DNA from 2 places in the Streptococcus sp. 210928-DFI.4.42 genome. Region 2 is predicted to be linked to the other one. Evidence: predicted binding sites of a transcription regulator. Region 2 holds the regulator's gene; the other holds the start of a gene.

Region 1 (12,470 bases), on a different contig from region 2:
ATTCAAAATTTTCAGAAAAGGAACGGAGTTTGAAGGGGAAAGAAGAAAGAAAAGAACTGTTAAAATGGCTGATAAAACGGGTTCTACTGGTGATTCCAGTGACCTGCATCCTCTTGTGGATCTATGCCGTTTGTCAAACCAGTAGCATCAAGGATCAGACCAAGATCGGTGTCACCTATATGACCATGAACAATGAGTTCTATAAAAGTATTCATTCGGAAATAAGTCGAATTGCCGATGAGAAAGAGGCTCTTGTCTATGTCCGAGATCCAGAATTGGACGAAAAAAGGCAGAGCCAGCAGATCGATGATTTTTGCGCTCAAAAGGTAAATGTGATTGTGATTAATCCGGTCAAAGGAGATAGTCAGCCCATTTTAAGGGCTCTTAAAAAAGCTAGAAAACAAGGAATTAAGATCATTGCAGTTGATACCCAGATCAAGCATTTTAAGCCGGATGCCAGCATTGTCTCCGACAACTACCAAGCAGGAGTCTTGATTGCAAAAGAGCTGATGAAACGCTCTTCAAATGCTCGGATCCTTCTCTTGGAGCATAAGGGGACTGTTTCAGCAGATACGCGGATTCAGGGATTTAAGGATACCATCAAAGGACATGGGTCATATGAGATTATCTCGGAACTAGAAACCAAGGGTCAGACGGAGATCGCTATGCCAGCTGTCCGTAAGTTCTTGCAGTCAGAGGAGGATGTCGATACTCTAGTCTCCTTGAATGACCGTTCAGCTATAGGAGCTTTAGCAGCGATCAAGGAGCAAGGAATCACCCATCCCATTGCGATCTATGGGATTGATGGCTCACCAGATATGAAAGCCTTGCTGCACTCGACAGATGATGTTGTAGGAACCGTTGCCCAGTCTCCGTTGAAGATGGGAGACCGCGTGATGGAGGTCATCCAAGATATGGCGGCTGGAAAGAGCTACCAAAAAGAGATAACCATTCCGGTTCAAATGATGACAAAGGAAAACATCGATCAATTTGATGTAAATGGGTGGCAGTGATGAGAAAATTTAGAGGTGTGAGGTACAGTTTGGCCATCCTGATGGTCGTGAACTTTATCGCTGTTATGCTCAACAGTATCATCTATCTTCAAGCAACTAACTATATCATTGCTCAACGACAAGCTCCCTTATTATTGGAGCGTTTGGAGCGCATTCCTTTTGCGCCTTCGACAACTTTTTGGTTGTCTGCGCTCTTATTTGCTGGGATTGCCTTGATCTCCATGAGTCGTTACCGGTCTCAAACGAGTCGATGGTCCATTTTTGATAAGTGGAACATTCTGGAGATCCTCCTGATGTTGCTCTTGATGTGGGTCCAAAATGTAGCTTATAACGGGCTTATTCTATTAGTTTTTGCGGATATCTTCTATGGTTCCAAAGAGTTGAATACCAAGCGAGACCGCAAGTATTGGTTTGCGTTTATCCTAGTGAGTTTCTTGATGCTTCTTGTGACCAACTCAGACGTCTTTTCGCTTTTCTTTCCGATACCTTCTCTGGATGTCTATATTCATTTTTATCCTGTCTCCATTCGGATTCTGGCCTTTTTCTTAAAGAATTCCCTCTATGCCTTGAATCTGGTGCTCTTCATTATTTCGCTTTTGTTCTATATTATGAATGTTCTTGCGGAAAACCACGAAGTGGAAGAAGAGTTGGCCATGGTTTCGAAGGTGAATACGGAATTGAACAACTATATGGCCTTGTCTGAGAAGATTGCAGAGGATCGAGAGCGCAAGCGGATTGCTCGGGAGATTCACGATACCTTGGGACACGCGCTAACAGGGATCTCGGCAGGTTTAGATGCTGTCGGAGTCTTGATTGATATCGATCCCAATCGGGCAAAAGAGCAGGTAAAAAGCGTATCAGAAGTGGTTCGTGAAGGGATCCAGGATGTGAGGGGCTCTCTCAACCGCCTCCGTCCAGGTGCCCTTGAGGGACGAACCCTCAAAGATGCTTTGGAAAAGATGATCCGCGAGTACCAGACACTTTCCAACTTGCAGGTTGATTTACATTATGAATGGGTCGATGTTGATATGGACGTCATGATTGAAGATACGATCTTTCGTGTGATCCAAGAGTCTATGACCAATGCGGTTCGCCACGGTCATGCCAGTCAGATGAGCCTTCATTTTTTTGAGGATGAAGAAGATTACCTGATCGAGTTGCAGGACAATGGGGTTGGGTTTGAAACCTTGACTTATGGCTATGGACTCAAACAGATGATGGAGCGTATTTCCATCCTAGGAGGACAGCTTCAATTTGAAAGCCGCGATGGCTTTTTCACGCGCGTCAGTTTACCGAAATATAAAGAAGGGAGATAAGAGATGGTAATAAAAGTAATGGTGGCAGATGACCAGGCCTTGATTCGAGAATCTCTGAAAATTATTTTGTCAGCCCACCCCGATATCGAAGTGGTGGCCACAGTGGAAGACGGCAATCACGTCCTGTCTAGCATTCCCCAAACCCATCCTGACCTAATCTTGATGGATATCCGGATGCCAGGGATGGATGGGGTTTTGGCGACAAAAGAAGTCAAAGAGCACTATCCGGATATCAAAATTATTATTTTAACGACCTTTGATGATGATGAATTTATCTATAGTGCACTCAAGTATGGTGCTTCAGGTTATCTTTTAAAGGGAGCCTCGACAGAGGAACTCTATGAAGCGATTAAGGTGGTGTATCAAGGCGGAGCCATGATCAACCCGAATATCGCTAGTAAAGTCTTTCAAATTTTCTCACAAATGGCCAAAACCAACTTCTCTATTGCTGTAGATGAGGACAATGTCAAGGATTTGAGCACGACGGAATGGCGCATTATCCAAGAAGTCGGCTATGGGGAGTCCAATAAAGAAATTGCGGCCAAACTCTTCTTGTCAGAAGGAACCGTGCGCAATTACTTATCAACGATTTTGGCGAAATTAAACCTACGAGATCGAACGCAATTAGCGATCTGGTCAGTCCAAACAGGAGTGACGAGACGTGATTTTTCTAAAGGAAATACAGAATGAAATTGAAGCGAAAGCATCTTTGTTGGGGGATTGGTCTCCTTGTTGTGCTCTGTGCGAGCGCGAGTTTCTATTGGTGGAAACAGCAACCGACCGTACTCCATATCGGCGTTTATGCAGGTTCTAGCTGGGATGTGCCGACCAGTCAACGTTCCCATGCCTTGGATCGTGCGATTCAAAAATTTGAAAAATCCCATCCCCACGTCCGTGTAGAGTATGAAAACGGGATTCCGCAGTCGGATTATTCAGACTGGCTCTCCGAAAAGATTGTTTCAGGAAAGACGCCGGATGTGTTTATGGTCTCTGAGCAAGATCTTTCTTTATTAGCAGCGCGGGGCGTATTAGAAAAGTTAAACGGCTATATGGATCGAAAAGATCAAGCTGCCTTTTACCCCGTTGCCTTTGAATCCGGTGTCTATCAGGGGCAAACCTATGCCTTACCTTATGAAAGCAATCCGATTTTGATGTGTGTCAACAAAGATCTCTTGGATAAAGAAGGCATCGCGGTTCCCAAAGAAGGTTGGTCCCTTGAAGAGTTCTATACGATTTGCAAGAAACTAACCAAAGATACCAATGGGGATGGGCAACTGGACCAATTTGGGAGTACAGAATACACCTGGAAAGAAGCCTTGGCGGCAAATGGAGGTCATCTTTTCCAAGGAGGCATGCTCAAGTTGACAGCTCCAGAAGTGAAAGAGTCTTTGACTTTTCTGCAAAAATTGGAAGATCTAAATAAAAATTACAAGGTGAGCTCTAAAGATTTTGACCAGGGGAAAGTCGCTTTCTATCCTATGACCTTGGCCCAATATCGGACCTATAAACCTTATCCCTACCACGTTTCTAAATATTCAAACTTCACCTGGACCTGTATCCCGATGCCGGCTAAATCAAAAACGACCAAGGCAACCTTGGTCACGACGACTTCTTTTGCTATGTCGGCTCGAAGTTCTCATTCCAAGTTGGCTTGGGAATTGATGCAACTCTTGACAGAGGATCCAGAAATCCAACAAACTCTCTTTGCCCAATCCCAAGGGATCTCTGTCATGCCACAGGTAGTCAAGAGTCGCTCTAGTAAAGACCTTTTGCAGGTGGATGATTTTGGAACAGATTCCCTGACCAATCAGACCTTGAACCGCATCATGGAACAAGCTGTTGAAAGTAGTCCTAAAAATGTCTCAAAAGAGGTGCTAGAAAAGCTAGACTACTTGATCGGCAATGCCTTGCGCGATCAGGATGTCGAGAACCGCTTGCCTCAAATTCAGAGGGAGATTGAAAGTAGTCTACAGGTAGGAGTTTAGAGTAAAATAAGATGGCATTTTGTCAAGTGACAGATGTCATTTTTTTATTGCTAAATGTCATATTAGGAATGTGACATTTGACAATGTAAAAACGCTTTCAAATACTCTACAATAGAGTCAAATAAAGGAGGCGTAGAAAAATGAAATACCTCGTTTTGGTCAGTCATGGCGGACTGGCAGAAGGTCTAAAAACATCACTAGCCATGTTTGCTGGTGACAAGTTGGATCAGGTCATCGCAGTTGGACTCAAAGAAGGAAAATCGGTCGATGACTTCGCAGTTGATTTCAGAGAGAGCATTTCAGGATTGACAGCTGATGATTCTGTTTTGGTCTTGGCAGATATCGTAGGTGGTAGTCCATTAACCACTGCAGCCACGGTTCTAGAAGAAGCTGGAAAGCTCGATGGAGCCTTGATCCTTGGTGGGATGAACCTCACCATGGCCTTGACGGCAGTTGTGATGAAGGATGTGTTGGATGGAGACGATTTGTCAGCTACCATCTTATCAGAAGCACGATCTGCACTACAGCCTTTTGAAGTTTCAGCCACTGGTGCTGAAGAAGATGATGATGATATTTAATAGGGAGGTACCTTATGGTAGTAACATTTGTACGGATTGATGACCGCATGATTCACGGTCAGACAGTCACACGCTGGGCAAAGGAAAAACCATGTGATGGTTTGATTGCCGTAAACGATGCAGCGGCATCAAACAAGGTTTTGATCCAAGCATACAAAGGAGCATCAGACAAGAAAACCTTTGTATGGACAAAGGAAGCCTTTAAGGAAAAATCAGCAAAAGTAACAGAATCAGATAGTCGTTACTTCTTGATCACCAAAAATCCAATCGATATGAAGGAAATTTTGGTCGACCAAGGGTTTGTCCCAGGTGATGTTAAAGAAATCATCGTAGGCCCTGCCAATGATCGTCCTGGAGCTGTAAAATTGGGAAATAACCAATCCATCACTCAGGAAGAAGCAGAAGCCTTCCAAGCCATTCAAGCAGCAGGCTACAAGGTGAAATTCCAGTTGTTGCCAGATGTTTCCATCGGGTATTGGGATGATTTCAAATCAAAATTTGGTTTTTAAAACTAACAGTCCTATCTGTTAGGTAAATAAATTTACAAACAAAAGGAGCGTTTGTTATGACAATTTCATGGATTCAAGCAATCTTGCTTGGTATTTTCGCCAGCTTGTCTTCAATGCCTGGTATGGGAGGTTCCAGTATCGGGAACTATACACTCGGTCGTCCTTTGATCGGTGGGTTGATTTCAGGTTTAATTCTTGGAGATGTGACAACTGGTATTATGGTCGGGGTTGCCCTTCAAGTCGTTTATATCGCCTTGGTAACACCTGGTGGTACCGTATCTGCCGATGTGCGTGCCATCTCTTACATCGGTGTTCCTCTTGCTATCTTGTTTGTGCATGCCAACAACATCACAGATGAAGCTGGAATCGCCGCAGCTGCAGCTCCAATTGGTGCAGCCGTTGGGACAATCGGTACAGTTCTTTTCTACGGTACCGCTACTATGAACTTGGTATGGCAACACATTGGTTGGAAAGCCGTTGAAGAAGGAAACTTCAAAAAACTCTACGCAGTTGACTGGGTTTACCCTTGGATCTCTCACTTCCTCTTCTCTTTCCTTCCAACAATGATTATCACCAAATACGGTGAAAACATGGTTGATTTGATGAAACAATACCTTCCTATGGATGGTTACTGGATGAAAGCCCTCTTTACAGTCGGTGCTCTTCTTCCATGTGTCGGTATTGCCATCTTGTTGAAACAAATTGTTACAGAAGCAACTGACTTCATTCCATTCTTTGTTGGATTTACCTTGGCAAAATCTCTCGGATTGAACTTGGTATCCAGTGCCGTTGTTTCATTAATCTTTGCAGTAATCTACTATGAACTTGAAGTGATCAAATCGATGAAAGCTGCTCCAGCCGGAGTGGTGGACCTAGACGATGATGAGGAGGATATTTAAAATGGCTGATAGAAAGAAAATTTCAAAGAAAACATTAGCAAAAGCATTCCATCATTGGTATTATGGTCATTTGACTTGTTTCTCTCAAGAACATATGCAAACCTTCGGGTACTTGACTTCTATGCTTCCAATCGTAGAAGAAATGTATGACACAAAAGAAGAACAAAAGGATGCTATGCAAACCTATACGGCCTTCTTCAACACTGAACCACAACTTGGATCTCTTGTTGTAGGGATCACAGCTGGTTTGGAAGAAGCGCGTGCAAACGGAGATGCAGTAGATGGCGAAACCATCAACGGTATGCGTGCCGGTTTGATGGGACCAATCGCTGGTATTGGTGACTCATTGGTCGTTGGTACCTTGATTCCAGTTCTCTTAGGGATTGCCCTTGGTCTTTCTAAAGGTGGTAACGTCGCTGGTGCTCTCTTCTACATCGTCGTATGGAACCTCTTAGTCTACTTTGGTATGCGCTTTGCCTTCTTCAAAGGTTACCAATTAGGGGATAAAGCCGTTGAATTCCTTGTAGGACCAAAAGGACAAGCTCTTCGTAAAGCGATCAGCGTTGTCGGTGGTATGGTTATCGGTGCCGTAGCAGCTACTTGGGTATCTGTTACAACAGCCCTTCAATTCAAGAATTCTGAAGGAAAAGTCTTCTTGAACATCCAAGAAAAGATCGATGGTGTTTATCCAGGTCTCTTGACAGCAGCCTTCATCACTCTTTGCTGGTGGTTGATGTCTAAGAAAAAAATTTCACCAAACAAAGTTATGTTACTTCTCGTTGTAGTGGCTTTGATCGGTGTTGCCCTTGGTATCTTCGACCCACATCTTAAATACTAAGGTCAAGAAAAACGAATTTGCTAGTAGGAGTTTTTGAGAATGAAGTGAATGGACCTCCTTTACTTGCACTTCATTCTCAATTTTTATCAGGAGGAATCCCATGGTTACAAAACAAGAACTTGTCAATGGATATGAAACAGAAATCAACTACCAACGCCACATGCTTGAAAACCTTGGTCGTTGGTTCAGCTTACTCTTTATCATTGCCAGTATTGGTGTGGTATTGATCTATCTCTTTCACAAAAGTTTCCTTCCACTCTTGATCCTCGGGATTTTACTAGCCTTGGTTGGAATTTTAGGCATGATTGTTTTTGGATATGGCATCTACCGCGGGCGGATCAATCTTCAAAAAGTGATCGATGATTTCAATCAAAAATTGACAATTTTAAATTGATATTTTAGAAACATCTCATTTATTTTTGAGGTGTTTTTTTCTTGACTATTTCTGACCAAGTGATACAATAGAAACATAAGTTAGCACTTACGTATAGAGAGTGCTAAAAACACGTATGGAGGAATGAACATGTTAAAACCATTAGGAGACCGTGTGGTCTTAAAAGTAGAAGAAAAAGAACAGACTGTTGGAGGTTTTGTCCTCGCAGGTGCGAGCAAGGCCGATACAAAAACAGCTGAAGTAGTGGCCGTTGGTGAAGGTGTGCGTACCCTAAGTGGCGAACTCATCGCTCCAGCTGTAAAAGCAGGAGACCACGTTTTGGTTGAAAGCCATGCAGGAATTGAAGTGAAAGATGGGGAAGAAACCTACACCATCGTTGGAACAGCAAACATTCTTGCAATTGTAGAGTAAGAGAAGAAAGAGGTAAGAGAAATGGCAAAAGATATTAAATTTTCATCTGATGCACGTTCTGCAATGGTCCGTGGTGTCGATGTCTTAGCAGATACAGTGAAAGTTACGTTGGGCCCTAAAGGACGCAATGTGGTTCTTGAAAAATCATTTGGTTCACCCTTGATCACAAATGATGGGGTGACCATCGCAAAAGAAATTGAATTGGAAGACCATTTTGAAAATATGGGTGCTAAATTGGTGTCAGAAGTGGCTTCTAAGACCAATGATATCGCAGGTGACGGTACAACGACCGCAACTGTTTTGACTCAAGCCATCGTCCGTGAAGGGATCAAAAACGTTACTGCAGGTGCTAACCCAATTGGCATCCGCCGTGGGATCGAGACCGCTGTTGCAACAGCAGTAGAAGCTTTGAAAAACAATGCGATCCCAGTATCAAGCAAGGAAGCCATTGCTCAAGTAGCTGCTGTGTCTTCTCGTTCTGAAAAAGTCGGTGAGTACATCTCTGAAGCCATGGAAAAAGTTGGTAAAGATGGGGTCATCACGATTGAAGAGTCTCGTGGAATGGAAACAGAACTGGAAGTCGTTGAAGGCATGCAGTTTGACCGTGGTTACCTCTCACAATACATGGTCACTGATAATGAAAAGATGGTGGCAGACCTTGAAAATCCATACATTTTGATCACTGACAAGAAGATTTCAAATATCCAAGAAATCTTGCCATTGTTGGAAAGCATTCTTCAAAGCAACCGTCCACTCTTGATCATCGCAGATGATGTCGATGGCGAAGCTCTTCCAACACTTGTCTTGAACAAGATCCGTGGTACCTTTAATGTCGTAGCTGTCAAGGCACCAGGATTTGGTGATCGCCGCAAAGCCATGCTAGAAGACATTGCCATCTTGACAGGTGGTACAGTCATTACAGACGATCTTGGTTTGGAATTGAAAGATGCAACCATTGAAGCGCTTGGTCAAGCAGCTAAAGTGTCAGTTGATAAAGACAGTACCGTCATTGTCGAAGGTTCTGGTAACCCAGAAGCGATCGCTAACCGTGTGGCTGTTATCAAGTCACAAATCGAAACTACAACCTCTGAATTTGACCGTGAAAAATTACAAGAACGTTTGGCCAAATTGTCTGGAGGTGTTGCCGTAATCAAGGTTGGTGCTGCAACAGAAACAGAATTGAAAGAAATGAAACTTCGTATCGAAGATGCCCTAAATGCGACTCGCGCAGCCGTTGAAGAAGGGATCGTTGCCGGAGGTGGTACAGCCCTTGTCAATGTCATCTCTGCAGTCGCAGCCCTTGAATTAGAAGGGGATGAAGCGACCGGACGCAATATCGTTCTTCGTGCTTTGGAAGAGCCAGTGCGCCAAATTGCCCACAATGCCGGTTACGAAGGATCTATTGTGATTGATCGCTTGAAAAATGCCGAAGTCGGAACAGGTTTCAATGCTGCAACAGGTGAATGGGTGAATATGATTGATGCAGGAATCATCGACCCAGTTAAAGTGAGCCGTTCAGCCCTTCAAAACGCCGCTTCCGTAGCGAGTCTGATCTTGACGACCGAAGCAGTCGTAGCCAACAAACCAGAACCAGCAGCCCCAGCAGGACCAGGAATGGATCCAAGCATGATGGGTGGGATGATGTAACCTGATACCAATGATTGGTGCTAAAGCACCGAATCATTGGACGGTAGCCGCTATGTTGCGGCCTACCTAATCATCTTACTAGCTCAAAGGGAGGAAAATATCGTTCCTCCCTTTTCACGTCGTAAGTCCTTGGTCAATTGGTTAGGCGTATTTATAGTTTACGGCAAGCACCATGGTGCCTTGCCGAAGTGTCTTACTAAGAAAATAAAGAAGGCGTTATAGGCCTTCTTTATTTTCTGTCGTAACTGTTACACGATTGAGGCTATACCTCTCATCGTTGGATAGTAGCCACTATGTTGCGGCCTGGCTAATCGTCTTACTAGCTCAAAGGGAGGAAAGTATCGTTCCTCCCTTTTCACGTCGTAACTGTTACACGATTGAGGTTTTGCCTTTAATCATTTGACGCCAGTCGCTATTGTGCAGTCTGGCTAATCGTCTTACTAGCTCAAAGGGAGGAAAATATCGTTCCTCCTTTTTTATCGTGCTTTGGGATTTTCATTTGTTATGGAATAATATTTTTATTTTAAATTTTGTAACAGAAATGATAAATACTAATTAAAGAGGACTTGCGTAGATGCTTGGGAATCAAGCGTTTGTGATGTTTTCAGGCGGAGGAATATTTGCCAACAAATTGCAATACAAATTAACTGATTTTGTAATAATTCTAGTGTATACTAGTAAGAGTAGATCACAGGTCTACAATTGTTGCAAGGGGAGAACTTCCCACATACATGTCTATTGACAATAAAACTTGATCGTAATATCGCTGTTAGTAAAATGAGAGTTTGAACATAGCATAGATTTTATCGACCTTTTTCATATTAAAAAATATTTTTCAAATTCCCCTTGCGCAAGCTCTTCCGGATTCCTCCGGGAGAGTTTTTTTGTTAAGGATAAAAGGTAGAAGGGCTATTAAGTCTCTTTTGAAAGAGTGGCTCAGCAGGCATCATTTATGGTAAAATAGAACATATTCGTAGAGGGGAAGGAGTGAGGACTTTGTTGAAGATTTTTGTGTTAGAAGATGAATGGATCCAACAATCGCGTATCGAAGCGGTCTTGCAGGATCTCATCCGTCAAAAATCCTTGCAATGCAAAGCGCCAGAAGTGTTTGGAAAGTCAAGCCAGTTGCTGGATGCTATCACAGAGAGAGGCACCCATCACCTATTCTTTTTAGATATCGAGATTAAAGGTGAGGAGAAAAAGGGGCTGGAGATCGCAAAAGAGATTCGTAAGAAAGATCCCCATGCGACCATTGTCTTTGTCACCACTCACTCTGAATTCATGCCCATTACCTTTCAGTACAAAGTAGCTGCCTTAGATTTTATCGATAAAACGCTGGGTGAGGAAGAGTTCAAAGAGAGAATCAGCTCAGCCATCGACTATACCTTGGAGCAAGCTGGGACCACGATTGCGCAAGATGCCTTTACGTTTGAGAGTGCGATGGCGCGTGTACAAGTTCCTTTTAATAAGATTTTGTATGTTGAAACGTCTCCAACCATTCACAAGGTCATTTTACACACCCAGGAAGAGCGCTTGGAATTTTACGCTAGTATTGCCGATATCGAAAAAGCAGATCCCCGCTTATATCGGTGCCACCGCTCCTTTGTGGTGAATCCGCAAAATATTACGAAGATTGATAAAGAAGCCAAGAAAGCTTTTTTTGAAAATGGGGACAATTGCTTGATCTCACGGACCAAGTACAGAGGCTTACTGGAAGCTTTGAAAAAATAGAAGGGAGAAAGAATTGCTGTTAGATATTCTAATGTCTTACCTAAAGTTCTTCGTCAGCATGCTGATCTATCGTCATATCAGTAGACAAGAGTTCACCTTGCGCTGGCTCTTTTTGTGCCCCTTCTTCTTTGCAGTCGTCTTTACCCTTGTGCCACCAGTAGGCTTTTTTGGCTATTTCTTAGTATTTATTGCCTATAGTTTCTATCGAAATCGTAAAATACGACACCTTTTGAATATTTTTTACGGGCTCTACCCGGTTGTCATGGAGAGTCTCATTGGGCGCCTCCTAGCCTTTTATGTCTTTCCAATGCTAGGGATCGTACTTGTTCATGAGGCATCTGTCAGTTGGTATGATGCTCTACTTGAATTGCTGGTCTTTCCTGTCTATTTAGGGCTTACTAAATTGTTAAAACTAGATTTTACGGATTTAAAAGTAGGGTTTCAACGGCAGTATTTTAATCGTTTCTTACTCCCAATGGATCTTTCTATGTTTGTGTATTTAGTCAGTGTTGTAGGTCTGGTGGTTTTTGAGGATGCTATTCCGCATGCAGATGCTTTACGGGAACAGTTAAATAGTATTTATTTGATCTTATTTTTTATGATGCTCTTGTATTTCAATGCAGTGTCCAAAGAACGATTGAAACAAGAGATTCTAGAGCAAAAAGATAGGCAACTGCAGGAGTTAGCCACCTATAGTCAACACGTCGAAATGCTCTATGGGGAGATTCGTGCCTTTCGTCATGATTACCTGAATATTTTAACCAGTCTCAAGTTAAGTATTGAGCATGAAGATCTCAATGCGATCAGGGAAGTCTATGAGAATGTTCTTCGAGAGAGTGGCCAACAATTTTACGATAGCAAGTTTGATATTGCCAAACTCAGTCACATCGAAAATCCAGCTGTAAAAAGTGTTCTGTCCGCAAAATTGTTGGAAGCTCAAAATAAAGGGATTGGGATCTCTGTCGAGATCGATGAACCTGTTCGTGATCTATTCATCGAGGTTTTAGATTTCATCACCTTCTTATCCATCCTTTGTGACAATGCTATTGAAGCGAGTCTTGAATCAGATGACCCACAGCTGACTCTTGTCATGCTTCAGGAGGGAAACTCCCTCACCTTAATAGTTGAAAATAGTACAAAAGCTGAAAA
Region 2 (12,470 bases):
ATTCCACCTGTAAATTTCGTGTCCTTCAACAGACCTGCTTTCGCTAATAAAAGAGGCGCTGAAGAAATGGCTGCAATGAGGATATCTTGCTCACCAAGATCCCTCAAGAACGAAATCAATTTCTCATCCTGTAGGGCAGGTCCTATATTGACCATTCCTGGCAAAATCACGCAAGAATACTCTTCTATACGGATTTGATCTAGTGTTTTCGTTGGTTGACAGGGCAAGCCATCCTCAGAGACCACCATCGAATGATCTGAAGCGGCATAATCAATCGTGACGTCAAAAGACAGAGCTAAAGTACTCGTTAAAGCGGTTATCTCATAAAGAGAAAAATTAGGATAAATGATACAAAGTACTTTTTTCATAGGCAACATCCTCTATTTTACCGAAAAACAGAGGCTGGGTTGCAACCTCTGGATTTCTTTTTATCATTTAGTTGTTAAGCTGAATTGAGCACGCCCTAACCTCTTGGTGAAAAAGATAAATCTTCCTAGAAACTAAAGTTCCTGCGTCAGATTTCCTATTTTCACTGTGAGGTTTTAACGGGCTTTGCATCTTACTTTTCAGTAAACTCTCCGTCTACGACGTCATCGCCTGCGTTGCCTGATGCTTGTGCGCCTTCTGCTCCTGCTTGAGCTTGTTGCGCTGCTGCAGCTTGTTCGTAGAGTTTAACAGCCAATGCTTGCGCTTTTTCGTTCAAGGCTTCAAGTTTCGCTTTCATTTCTTCAAGGTTACCTGATTCTTGAGCTTTCTTAAGATCATCAAGTCCTGCTTGAGCTGCGTCACGTTCTGCATCAAAGCCTTTGCCTTCAGTTTCTTTGATAGTCTTTTCAGTCGCAAAGATAGCTTGGTCTACTTCGTTACGAAGGTCAACTTCTTCTTTACGTTTCTTATCTGCTTCAGCGTTTGCTTCTGCGTCTTTCATCATGCGATCGATTTCTTCGTCTGTCAAACCTGAGTTTGATTGGATAACAATCGTTTGTTCTTTTTGAGTTCCAAGGTCTTTCGCCTTAACAGATACGATACCGTTCTTGTCGATGTCGAATGTTACTTCGATTTGTGGGATACCACGAGGTGCAGCTGGGATATCAGTCAATTGGAAGCGTCCAAGAGTCTTGTTATCCGCTGCCATTGGGCGTTCCCCTTGAAGAACGTGAATATCAACGGCTGGTTGGTTGTCTGCTGCAGTTGAGAAGACTTGTGATTTAGAAGTTGGAATTGTAGTGTTGCGGTCGATGAGTTTTGTGAAGACTCCACCCATTGTTTCGATACCAAGTGACAATGGCGTTACGTCAAGAAGGACAACGTCTTTCACATCACCAGTGATCACACCACCTTGGATCGCAGCACCCATAGCCACAACTTCGTCAGGGTTCACTGATTTGTTTGGTTCTTTACCAGTTTCAGCTTTAACAGCTTCTACAACGGCAGGAATACGAGTTGAACCACCGACAAGGATGACTTCGTCGATATCTGACAAGCTCAAACCTGCATCTGAAAGGGCTTGACGAACTGGAGTTTTCGTACGTTCTACAAGGTCACGAGTCAAATCGTCGAATTTCGCACGAGTCAAGATCATTTCTAAGTGAAGAGGTCCAGCAGCTCCTGCAGTGATGAATGGCAAGCTGATTTGAGTTGAAGTGACACCAGAAAGGTCTTTCTTCGCTTTTTCAGCTGCATCTTTCAAACGTTGAAGGGCCATCTTGTCTGTTGACAAGTCGATACCATTTTCTTTCTTGAATTCTTCAACCATGTGGTCGATGATTTTTTGGTCAAAGTCGTCACCACCTAGTTTGTTATCCCCTGCAGTTGCCAATACATCGAAGACACCATCACCGAGTTCGAGGATAGATACGTCGAATGTACCACCACCAAGGTCGAATACCAAGATTTTTTCTTCTTTATCAGTCTTATCCAAACCATAAGCAAGGGCTGCTGCAGTTGGTTCGTTGACAATACGTTCTACTTCAAGACCAGCGATTTTACCAGCGTCTTTAGTTGCTTGACGTTGAGCATCGTTGAAGTAAGCTGGAACTGTGATAACTGCTTTGGTTACTTTTTCACCAAGATAATCTTCAGCGTAACCTTTCAAGTATTGAAGAATCATAGCTGAGATTTCTTGTGGAGTGTATTCTTTGCCGTTAGCAGAAACTTTTTCAGAAGTTCCCATCTTAGATTTGATAGAGATCACTGTATCTGGGTTTGTGACTGCTTGACGTTTTGCAGCGTCACCAACGATGATTTCACCATTTTTGAATGACACAACAGATGGAGTCGTGCGGTTTCCTTCTGGGTTTGCGATGATTTTTGATTCAGTTCCTTCAAGAACTGCCACTGCTGAGTTTGTTGTACCTAAGTCAATACCGATAATTTTAGACATATGTTTTTCTCCTTAAATTTATCTTCTTTTTTTCTTTTTGATATTTTCCCTTAAGTGGCGGGAAATATCTTCCTTGCAAGCCTCCGGCTTGCTTCTTATCTTTCTTTCATAGTTTAGTGTCGTTTCGGACAAGGTTTTTTTAAGTTCTCTCGCCTAGTTGAACACTACTACCATGGCTGGGCGTAGGATGCGGTCATGGAGTTTGTAGCCTTTTTGGAAGACTTGTGCGATGGTGTCTGCTGGATGTTCGTCATCTGCAGGCAAGGTTTGGATGGCCATGTGGTAGTTATGGTCAAAGGCTCCGTCCGCTGGAATTTCTTCAATTCCTTCTTCTTTCAGAGCATGTACCAAACTTTCTTGGACCATTTCTAAGCCCTTCTTCACATCATCTGTCAATCCTTCTACGGCAAGGGCACGTTCGAGGTTGTCCAGTGATGGTAAGATCGCTTTTGCCAAATCTTGGCTACGGTATTTTTGTAATTGTTGACGTTCTTCATTAGCACGGCGCTGAATATTTTGCATTTCTGCATGAACACGAAGGTATTTGTTTTCAAATTCCTCGGCACGAGCTTGTGCTTCTTCTAACTCAGAAGGTTGGTTGTTTTCCTCTACAACTTCTTCAGTTGTTTGGGCAACTTCCTCTTCTTTCACGTCTTCTTTTTTGATATCTTCTGTCAAGGCATACACCCCTTTCATTTGATCTTAATTTACTTCATAATGGTTGCTGTTGAGATAACGGTAGTAGTCCGTCAACTTCATAACCAGTACCCGTCCGATGACATTGACCAGGCTAATCACACGCCTGTAATCCATCTCTACGGGACCGATCACATGCATGAGGGCCATCCCACGATAAGGAACCAGGAACTTGTGACTAATCACTGTCACATTTTTCAAAGCCTTCTCTTGGGATTCTGCAACCAGGATCTGGGTCATTTGGTCTTCTGGCATCCCCCCTCGCAACTCGAGAGCTACATGTTGGGGATTATCTAAGAACTGATAGGTCTGAAGATCGGCGTAGGTTAAGGATGAAACCTTTCCTTCTACAAAGACCAGTTCTTGAAACAGTTGCGAGAAGACATAATCAAACAGATCCAAGACATTGTCTGTCGTCTTAAAATAGCGCTGTACTATCTGTGGAATCTCTGTCCGCAAGCGGTAGTGGATATCCAAGACTGTATTTCCAATGAAACGTTCTTGAACCAGCTGATGGAAAATTTCCAAATCACTGGTTAAGAAATTCTTTGGAATGGCAAACTGGACGGTGACAGGCTTTGATTCATCCAAGGTCAGAACCGCTAAAGCATCGTGGTTGGATAATGGAACAATCTCAAAACCAGTCAAGCGCTGCCGCGTCGGCTCAACATCCTGAATGACTGCGGTGTAGCCCGTCATCTGGGCCAATAACTTAGCCGTAGCATCCAAGATATCGTCTAACTTAAAGGCTTCGAAATCGAAGGCTTTTACCACCTGGTAGACATCTTGCTCATCAATCAACTCTAGATCCAGCGAGTTCTGAACAAAATATTGAAAACCAGCTCGGCTGGGCATTCGACCACTCGAAGTGTGGGCTTTTTCTAGTAAACCTTGCTTTTCGAGGGCAGCCATATCATTTCGGATCGTCGCACTACTAGATTGAATGACATCTTGCAGTGCTTTTGAACCGACTGGTTCGCGGATCTTGGTAAAGATATCGACGACAAGATTTAGAATCTCATTTTGACGTTCTGTAACCATGACCTCACCTCTCTTTCGTATTTAGCACTCTAAACACTCAAGTGCTAAACCATGATTCTATTATACACCCATCCAAAAGAAAGTCAAGAGAAAAAACCAAAAAATTAGCACTCTTTTTTCAAGAGTGCTAAAAATCATTCTTAAGACCTAGAGAAGTAAATCTCCTCTTATTTGCCAGCTTTTTTCAAGAGCTGAATATATTCTTCCAATACTAGCTGATGCTTGGCCATATACTGAGCATTTTCTACGCCAACATAACGGAAATGCCAATTCTCAAAATTCACACCCGTGATGTTGCTCTTCCCATCTGGGTAGCGAAGCACAAAGCCATATTGTGGTGCGATGGCAGCCAGCTGCAAGCCCAACTCATCACTTTGGCCAGCTTCGACACTCATATCGATCGCAAGCCCCGTCTGGTGTTCACTAGCACCAGGAACCTGTACCTGGGTCTGTACCTGCTTTTCAGCTTCTTCGTGCGAAAGGCCGCTAGCCTCTAGTTGCGAAACACGTTCATTATAGAGCTCTGTTTGCTCGGCCACACTTCGATAGCCTGATATCAAGGTTTCTTCTGGGGCAATTTTTCGAGCCGCTTCTAAAAATTGACGAGTTGGTTCTACAATCCGACTATCCACTTTGATAGCATCCACATCTGTCAATTGCGGGTTCAACTCTGGCTTCACATTGTCACGATTGACCAAGATCAACTGCCAGTCTTTTGTCGAAACAGCTGGTAAATCTGATTTTTCTTTCTTTTTCTTAGAAGAAGAGGGAGTCGTTACAGCTGTTTTTTTTGCCTTCCAAAACTGAAGCCCTGAAAACAAGCTTGGTTTAGCCAAGTAAGCACCAATTCCTGATCCAAGGACCACAAGAAGAAAGAAACTCAATAGGTAGGGCCACCATTTCTTACGTTTTTTTCTTGCGCGTCTATACTTATTTGTCATGGCCATCCTCTAAGAGTTTTGCTCCAACCTTACGATAGGACAGATCTCCAATCTTTTCAATATGAAAGGCGCCATCCTCATAGGCCAAAACCGTTACACTTCCGTTGTCCAAGACCAATTCTTCGACTGCTTTCGGATCGATGAGATAAATCAAAGTCGTAATGGTCATGCCGTGGCTGACAACAATCGCATTCCCACCACCAGCTGCTTCTACCTCTTTTGCAATAGCTTCAAATCCTTCTAAGATTCGGCCACTCAAGGCGCTCCAGGATTCAGCCCAACCCGTGGTATCCACTTCAACGATCCCTTCTGCCAACTCCATTAAACTCAACCGATGGAAATCATCGACCTTAAAGACACGGGGTAAAACCCCCATAAAGAGCTCGCCATCATAGGCACCGTCGAAGCTACCAAAACACCACTCGCGGATCCGTTTGTCATAATGATAAGGGGTTTTCCCTGTCAAACCAAGCTCTTGAAGAACAATTCCCATGGTTTGAATAGTTCGACCAGAATCACTTGAAACAGCCTCCTCAAAAGAAAGACCTGCTTCCTTAAGGCCAAGCCCTAATTCTCTAATCCCACGCTCTCCTGCTTCTGTCAGCGGAGTGTCTGACCAGCCCTGTGCTCGCCCAATGGTATTAAACATGGTTTTTCCATGACGAGCAATATATAATCTGGTTTTTGTCATTGTATTACCTCCGTATGTATCTCTTTCATTATATCATTTTTTGTAAAAAGAAAGTAGGAAAGCTCTTACAAGTTTTGAGAGAAAGAAAAGGCCATGACCAAAGGGTCAGCCTTTCAGGACGGACTAGGATTCTTGCAAGCTTTCACCGACCTCACGGTAACTGCTCTCTCCAACCCCCTTAACCGTCAATTTTCCATCTTCATATTCTACAAGGGTAACACTACCGTTTGAAAGAGGCAAATTGAGATTTGGTTTTCCTTCGATCAAGCAGACCAAGGTCTGAATGGTCCAACTATGGCTGACCACCAAGGCATTGCCTCCACCATTTTCTTCTACTTCTTTGGCAATAGCTTCAAAACCTTCTAGGATTCGGTTTTTCAAGACTTCCCATGGTTCAGCCCAATTTGCTGTGTCCACTCGGCAAATGCCATTGGCCAAGTCTTCCAAGGTCAAGGTCTTATAGTCTTCTACATCTAGCACGCGCGGCACGACACCGTGAAAGAGCTCCCCACCGTAGGCCCCATCAAAGCTACCAAAACACCACTCGCGGATCCGTTTGTCAAAGCGATAAGGAATCTGGTCTTTCAAACTCAATTCATCGAGAATGATCCCCATGGTCTGAATGGCACGGCCAGAATCACTGGAATAAGCTCGAGTAAACTCTAAACCAGACTCACGCAAGCCAATTCCTAGAGCCTGAATCCCTCGTTCTCCTTCTGCTGTCAAAGGCGTATCGGACCATCCTTGAGCACGGCCAATAGTATTAAACATGGTTCTCCCATGACGTATCACAAATAATCTCGTTTTAGCCATCTTGTCTCCTTTTGCAAGAAAAAAGTCTGGAGTTTCATCATCACAGACTTTTCTATTTTCTACTATTATACTAGATTTCTCTTAGTTTTTAAAGCTATGAACCGGAGCAGGAATTTGACCACCACGGGAAATAAAGTCAGCTGATGAAGCTTTGTTGACCTTCATCACCGGAGCAGATCCAAGAAGTCCACCGAGCTCTAACATATCGCCTTCTTTTCCATAAGGAATGATCCGAACGGCTGTTGTCTTTTGATTGATCACTCCGATAGCTGCTTCATCGGCGATCATGGCCGCAATGGTTGTATCTGGAGTATCAGCTGGGATGGCAATCATATCCAGACCGACCGAGCAGATGGCTGTCATGGCTTCCAATTTTTCCAGGTTGATATGGCCTGATTGGACCGCCGCAATCATCCCTTCATCTTCTGAGACCGGAATGAAGGCACCTGACAACCCACCGACTTGGTTACAAGCCATGATCCCGCCTTTTTTCACTTGGTCATTGAGCAAAGCTAGTGCTGCTGTTGTCCCGTGGGTTCCTACTACTTCAAGCCCCATCGCTTCAAGGACACGAGCAACCGAATCCCCAACAGCTGGCGTTGGTGCGAGAGACAAGTCTACAATCCCAAACTCAACACCGAGACGTTCACTAGCCATTTGACCCACTAATTGCCCGACACGAGTGATTTTGAAAGCTGTCTTCTTGACTGTTTCAGCCAATACATCAAAGCTAGCGCCTGGTACTTTTTCGATGGCCCGTTGGACGACACCTGGTCCTGAAACCCCAACGTTGATGACAACATCCGCTTCACCGACACCGTGGAAGGCACCCGCCATAAAGGGATTATCTTCTACCGCATTGGCAAAGACCACAAGCTTACCGGGCCCCATTGGATCTGCTTGAGATGCTTCTTTAATGATACGGCCCATATCTCGGACAGCGGTCATATTGATCCCTGTCTTTGTCGATCCAATATTAACTGAAGAGCAGACAAAATCCGTCTCTGCAAGGGCACGAGGAATGGAATTGATGAGGATTTCATCCCCCTTTTGGTAGCCTTTTTGAACCAGGGCTGAGAAACCACCGATAAAGTTAACCCCAACTTCTTTGGCTGCACGATCTAGTGCCTTGGCAAATGGTACATAGTCTGTCGCATTGGTTGCTGCCCCGATAATAGAAATTGGAGTGACCGAAACCCGTTTATTCACAATTGGAATGCCGAGTTCTGCCGCAATCTCATCCCCCACAGCCACCAAATCTTTGGCCTTGGTCACAATCTTATGGTAGACTTTTTCCGCTGCCTTTTCGATATCCGGATCAATACAATCGAGAAGCGAAATCCCCATGGTGATAGTCCGAACATCGAAGTTCTGCTCCTCAATCATGGCAATGGTTTCTGTTACCTGTTTAATGTCCATAAATTCTCAACCCCTATCTTACAAATTGTGCATGGCATCAAAAATCGCTGCGCTTTGGATATTGATTTTCACATGCAGAGACTGTCCGAATTCTTCCAACTCTGAACGGAGCTGTGTGAAATCTTTTTTCTCATCTGACGATACAACCGCCATCATGGTAAAGTATTCATCCAATACGGTTTGAGAGATATCATCGATATTGAGTCCTAATTCTGCCACTTTCGTTGCAACACCCGCTACGATTCCTTTTTGGTCTTTTCCAACGACTGTAATAATTGCTTTCATTTCACTGCTCCATTCTATCTATTTGCTTCCATTGTAGCACAATCCCCTTAAAATCGCCCTTCTCAACTGGGAACGTTCGGATATATTAAACGTGTATAAAAAAATAAAGAGGCTGGGACAGAAGTCCTAGCCTCTTTATTGTTTTTGGATTGTCGAGCAAGACGCAGTGGTTGCGTGGGCTCTACTACGCTGATTTCATCAGCTTTTACAGCCCTACTCAACTGTGCGGAGGTGAGACGACGAAATCGAATTCTAACGAATTACCGATTTCTGTCCCACTCTCTCTATTTTGACGATTCAGTTTCATCTTTTAAGAGCTCTTTCTTCACGCGCACCGTACTCTCATACTCAGCCCCAGCTAGACGGTCAAAGGGAAAGCGACGATTGAGTAAGACGATGGCAAGAGTGAGAATCAGGTACAATAAAAGCATAAAGAAGAGCAATAAAATCATGGACAGGGTTAAGAGGGAATTGTCCGTCAAATCGCTATTCAAGAGCGAAATCAAATAGAACAACCCTTGAGGAATCAGATAGAAATAACCTACTACCAGGATTCCCCGCCAGATGGTGCGAAGCCATTTTTGCTTGTCAAAATGCAAGCGGAATTTCAATAAAGCCATTCCCAAGGTTTTGCCCCGCCACAAGGGAATCAAGCCAAAATAAACAGCCAAAACCGCTACATAAGGAATCGTCTCTAAACGCTCGATTACCGCGTAAAGCAAGGATAGCATCACAAAGTCGATCAAGAAGGCAAGACCCATCCGGAAACCAGATACTTTCGTCCCTACTCGGAAAGAATGCTCGTCAATTTCGTCTCGTGTCGGCAATAACCAAACCAGGAACCAACCAAGCAGATAACCCACTCCACCACCAGTGGTATTTTGAATAATATCATCGACATCTGCTAGGCGGTAAGGGCCCGGATACATAAAATAGAGACCTGATAACTGGGTCAACTCCAAAAAGAAACTAAAGAGGGCTGTCAGGAGAATCGTTTTCTTAAAACCACACTTGAAATAATAGCGTAGATACATCCCAAAAGGAATCAACATTAGGACATTAAAGGCAGGCACATAAAAAGTTGGATGCTTAAGGGCTTGAATCCAAGTACCAGTCTGCGCTAAATTAAAGGGGCTCTCCTTGAAAAAATCCACTACAAAAGCAAAAGGTTGGAGATTGACCATTTCCGAGTAGCTAGTATGAATCTTACTTGGATCTGGCAGAGGCAAGATCACCAAGAGATAGACCGTCATCAAGTAAAGCATAAAAGAATAGAAAATCAGCACCCGCAATTTATTGACCGAACCATATTTTCGATAATTCAAAATCATGTAGGGCAAGGTCAGCAAAAATGCCAGGAAAGGAAAGAGCTGAACAGCCGTTTTAATAGTAGAGATATACCCCATTGTGTCTCCTTTTTTTCGTTATAAAATCACCCTTTGCACAATGACAAAAGGTGATTTCTTCATTGATATAGAATATTATACGGCCTGGTAGAGGAAGAGTCAAGGAAGAGGAGTTCATTTCATTTTTTGAGCTCCTTATTGAACTAAAATCAAAGATGAATTCTCTCACGGTAACATCGTTAGTATAAAATAGGAATCACAAGACTATCCTATTCGCTAGAATTTCAATCATCTCATCTGAAACTTTTCCTACATCAATTGCTTTACTATTTAGTATGGATGGCACAGCATATGATAGCATTAAGGAGATAATATTACGAATGATTCGTTCGTTAGGCCAATTAACCAGCTCCCCTTTCCCCTTATAGTTATCTAAAATAGGATTGAGTGGCGTTACAATATTGTTCTGAACAATGCTCTCTGTTTTTTCAAACCAAGATGAATCAATTAAACACCTTGAAAAGAGAATTTTAATAATATCTCTATTGTTGATCAGAAAATTTAGTCGATCTTCGATCATACTCCGAAAAAAAACTGTAACACTTTCATCGTTACACAGAACTTTTTGATCAGTAAACAATTCAATTGTTTCAGGTATGACCTGATCAAAAAACAAGAGAAGAAGCGTATTGAGTATGCCTTCTTTTGTTTTAAAATAGCTAAAAACAGTCCCTTCTGATACTTCCGCTCGGCGTGCAATGTCAAGCGATGTAGTTTTTTCAAAACCGATTTCAGAAAACAAGGTTAAACTGGCAATTAGAACACGTTTTTGTTTATCACTCAATCTCATGAGTTGAATTTGACGAACACAAGCTTGATTTAGATCAACCATTTTCCTTTCCTCCTCACTCCTCTTGAATCACAATCACACGTTTTCCTCTTGTATGCCCTTTTTCAAGATCCTTGTATGCTTCTTTTATTTCGGGTAATGAAAATGGATAGATTTTATCCAAACGAACTGAAATTTCCCCTTTGGAAACAAGTTCTGCAAGTGATAGGAAGTCATCATATTGTGAATGCCGTGGGCCTGTAAATTGAACTCCTTTCAAGATAGCAGAAGGAGATGGAACCAGGGTAGCAATTTGATCACCTCTCAAACCCAATTGGAAGCCTAATTTTACATAGTCTCCCCCATAACAATCCAACATCTTGGTAACAGTTACTCCTGAAAGTTCTTGAATTTTTTCTTTGATCGATTCATGATAGGAAATCGGGATGGCACCGATCGATCTGAGGTAGTCCGCATTACCAGCACTAGCTATTCCAATAACTCTGGCACCTTTTGAAACAGCATATTGTACTGCAATCGATCCAATTCCTCCAGATGCACCTGAAATGACAATTGTATCCTTAGTTCCAATATTAATTTTTCGAAAAGCTCCTCCTACCGTTAAGGAACTAACCCCCAAGACTGATCCATGCAGAAAATCAATATTAGATGGCATAGAAGCGATCTCCGTCTCCTTCACACAAATCTCAGTTGCTAATGCTCCTCTTTTTGAACCAAGACCAGGTGCACTTATAATCGTCCCAAAGACTCTATCTCCTACCGAAAACTGAGTCACACTCTTACCTACTTCAATGATCGTCCCAGCAAAATCACGTGCAACGCCTCTGGGGAATAAAGAAGAAGTTTTCTCAAACCATCTACTAGGATGCCTTAGTTTCATTAAAAGGGATAGCATTCGAAGCTGTTTAACACCCTTAAAAATCTTATAATCTACCGGGTTTAATCCTACGGCAGCTACCTTGACCCTTACTTGATTTTCCTTTAGTGGTTCTGGTTCTACTTCTGCTAATTCTAAGACATCTATATTACCAAACCGATGAAATTGAATAGTTTTCACAGTCATACAATACATACCTCCATTGCAAAATTGAGTGATCACTCAATTTTTGATTATTATAGCATACAACTAGCCACTATTCAATGATAGCTTCAATTAAAAGAATGCAAAAAATTTTTATCAAAAAAAACGCCCAAGATTCTCCTCTTGAGCGTCTGTTAGGAATGACCCTACCTTGCATTTACTATATCAGGAACTTTTAACTCTCCCCTTCAAGATATTACTTCCGATAAAGACCAATAGATAACTCACAATCCCTGAAAGATGCAATAGCGTTGAGATCCATCCGGTAATTGCTGGTAAGAGCATGAGGCCAGATAGAAAAATTAAGAATAGATAAAGCCATTTTACGGTGCGTGAAAATTCTTTCCACACGTTTGGCAGGAGCATGACTCCACCGGTTACAAAGGCGTATCCTACAGCAGAGATTCCTGTCGCCTGAATGTCTTGCCCCTGGGTTAAGAGGTTAAAAACGATGGAAGAAAGGACTGTCGCCGTCACAAAAACAATCAAGACTTGTCTGGAGCCTCCTTTTCTTTCTAGCAGTCCTCCGAAAGGAAGTATCATGAGTCCATTTAACAACAAATGGACCCATAAAAACCAGATAGGGGCTCCTTTACTGCCGTGCATCAGGGTCCCACTGACATATTGCCAACCATAGACCGGCTTCGAATGAAAGGCCAATAGATCATACATAGCATCCCCATAAAAGGAAGTCATTAGACCGAGCAACAAACAGATTAGAGCTAAAGTACTGATAACCGGGTAGATTGTGAGGATTCTTTTCATATTTATCTTCTCTTTTTCAAAAAACAGCGTTACGATGTTTCCATTCACGATTATTATACCATTTATTTCATTGGAGACAGAAAAAGTTTTTTGCTTCTTTCGTTTCAAATCTTTGCTGGAAAAACGAAATATCGTGACTTATTAGTCGGTCATTATTCG

The links. Region 2 encodes HrcA, which represses chaperone genes, less so after heat shock. Its sites were predicted from a motif close to TTAGCACTCNNNNNNNNNGAGTGCTAA; they were not measured.
Region 1: a site for HrcA is predicted at 7,613-7,639, ahead of groES (co-chaperone GroES). Genes of this name have one in related genera too.

Annotation. Positions count from the first base shown of each region.
Region 1 covers NZ_JAJCHF010000013.1:229-12,698, reverse strand. Annotated here, with positions in the region: gene LIZ08_RS06220 (substrate-binding domain-containing protein) at 30-1,013, shown strand; gene LIZ08_RS06215 (sensor histidine kinase) at 1,013-2,329, shown strand; gene LIZ08_RS06210 (response regulator transcription factor) at 2,333-3,019, shown strand; gene LIZ08_RS06205 (ABC transporter substrate-binding protein) at 3,016-4,314, shown strand; gene LIZ08_RS06200 (PTS sugar transporter subunit IIA) at 4,455-4,892, shown strand; gene LIZ08_RS06195 (PTS system mannose/fructose/N-acetylgalactosamine-transporter subunit IIB) at 4,907-5,401, shown strand; gene LIZ08_RS06190 (PTS mannose/fructose/sorbose/N-acetylgalactosamine transporter subunit IIC) at 5,458-6,300, shown strand; gene LIZ08_RS06185 (PTS system mannose/fructose/sorbose family transporter subunit IID) at 6,284-7,138, shown strand; gene LIZ08_RS06180 (hypothetical protein) at 7,239-7,532, shown strand; gene groES (co-chaperone GroES) at 7,662-7,943, shown strand; gene groL (chaperonin GroEL) at 7,965-9,590, shown strand; gene LIZ08_RS06165 (response regulator transcription factor) at 10,587-11,321, shown strand; gene LIZ08_RS06160 (sensor histidine kinase) at 11,353-12,470, shown strand, end outside.
Region 2 covers NZ_JAJCHF010000025.1:4,149-16,618, reverse strand. Annotated here, with positions in the region: gene LIZ08_RS08825 (DJ-1/PfpI family protein) at 1-368, opposite strand, end outside; gene dnaK (molecular chaperone DnaK) at 560-2,383, opposite strand; gene grpE (nucleotide exchange factor GrpE) at 2,537-3,061, opposite strand; gene hrcA (heat-inducible transcriptional repressor HrcA) at 3,086-4,120, opposite strand; gene LIZ08_RS08805 (M15 family metallopeptidase) at 4,288-5,067, opposite strand; gene LIZ08_RS08800 (histidine phosphatase family protein) at 5,051-5,752, opposite strand; gene LIZ08_RS08795 (histidine phosphatase family protein) at 5,876-6,565, opposite strand; gene LIZ08_RS08790 (PFL family protein) at 6,647-7,984, opposite strand; gene LIZ08_RS08785 (ACT domain-containing protein) at 8,003-8,269, opposite strand; gene LIZ08_RS08780 (VanZ family protein) at 8,554-9,675, opposite strand; gene LIZ08_RS08775 (TetR/AcrR family transcriptional regulator) at 9,872-10,507, opposite strand; gene LIZ08_RS08770 (NADP-dependent oxidoreductase) at 10,521-11,528, opposite strand; gene LIZ08_RS08765 (rhomboid family intramembrane serine protease) at 11,712-12,311, opposite strand.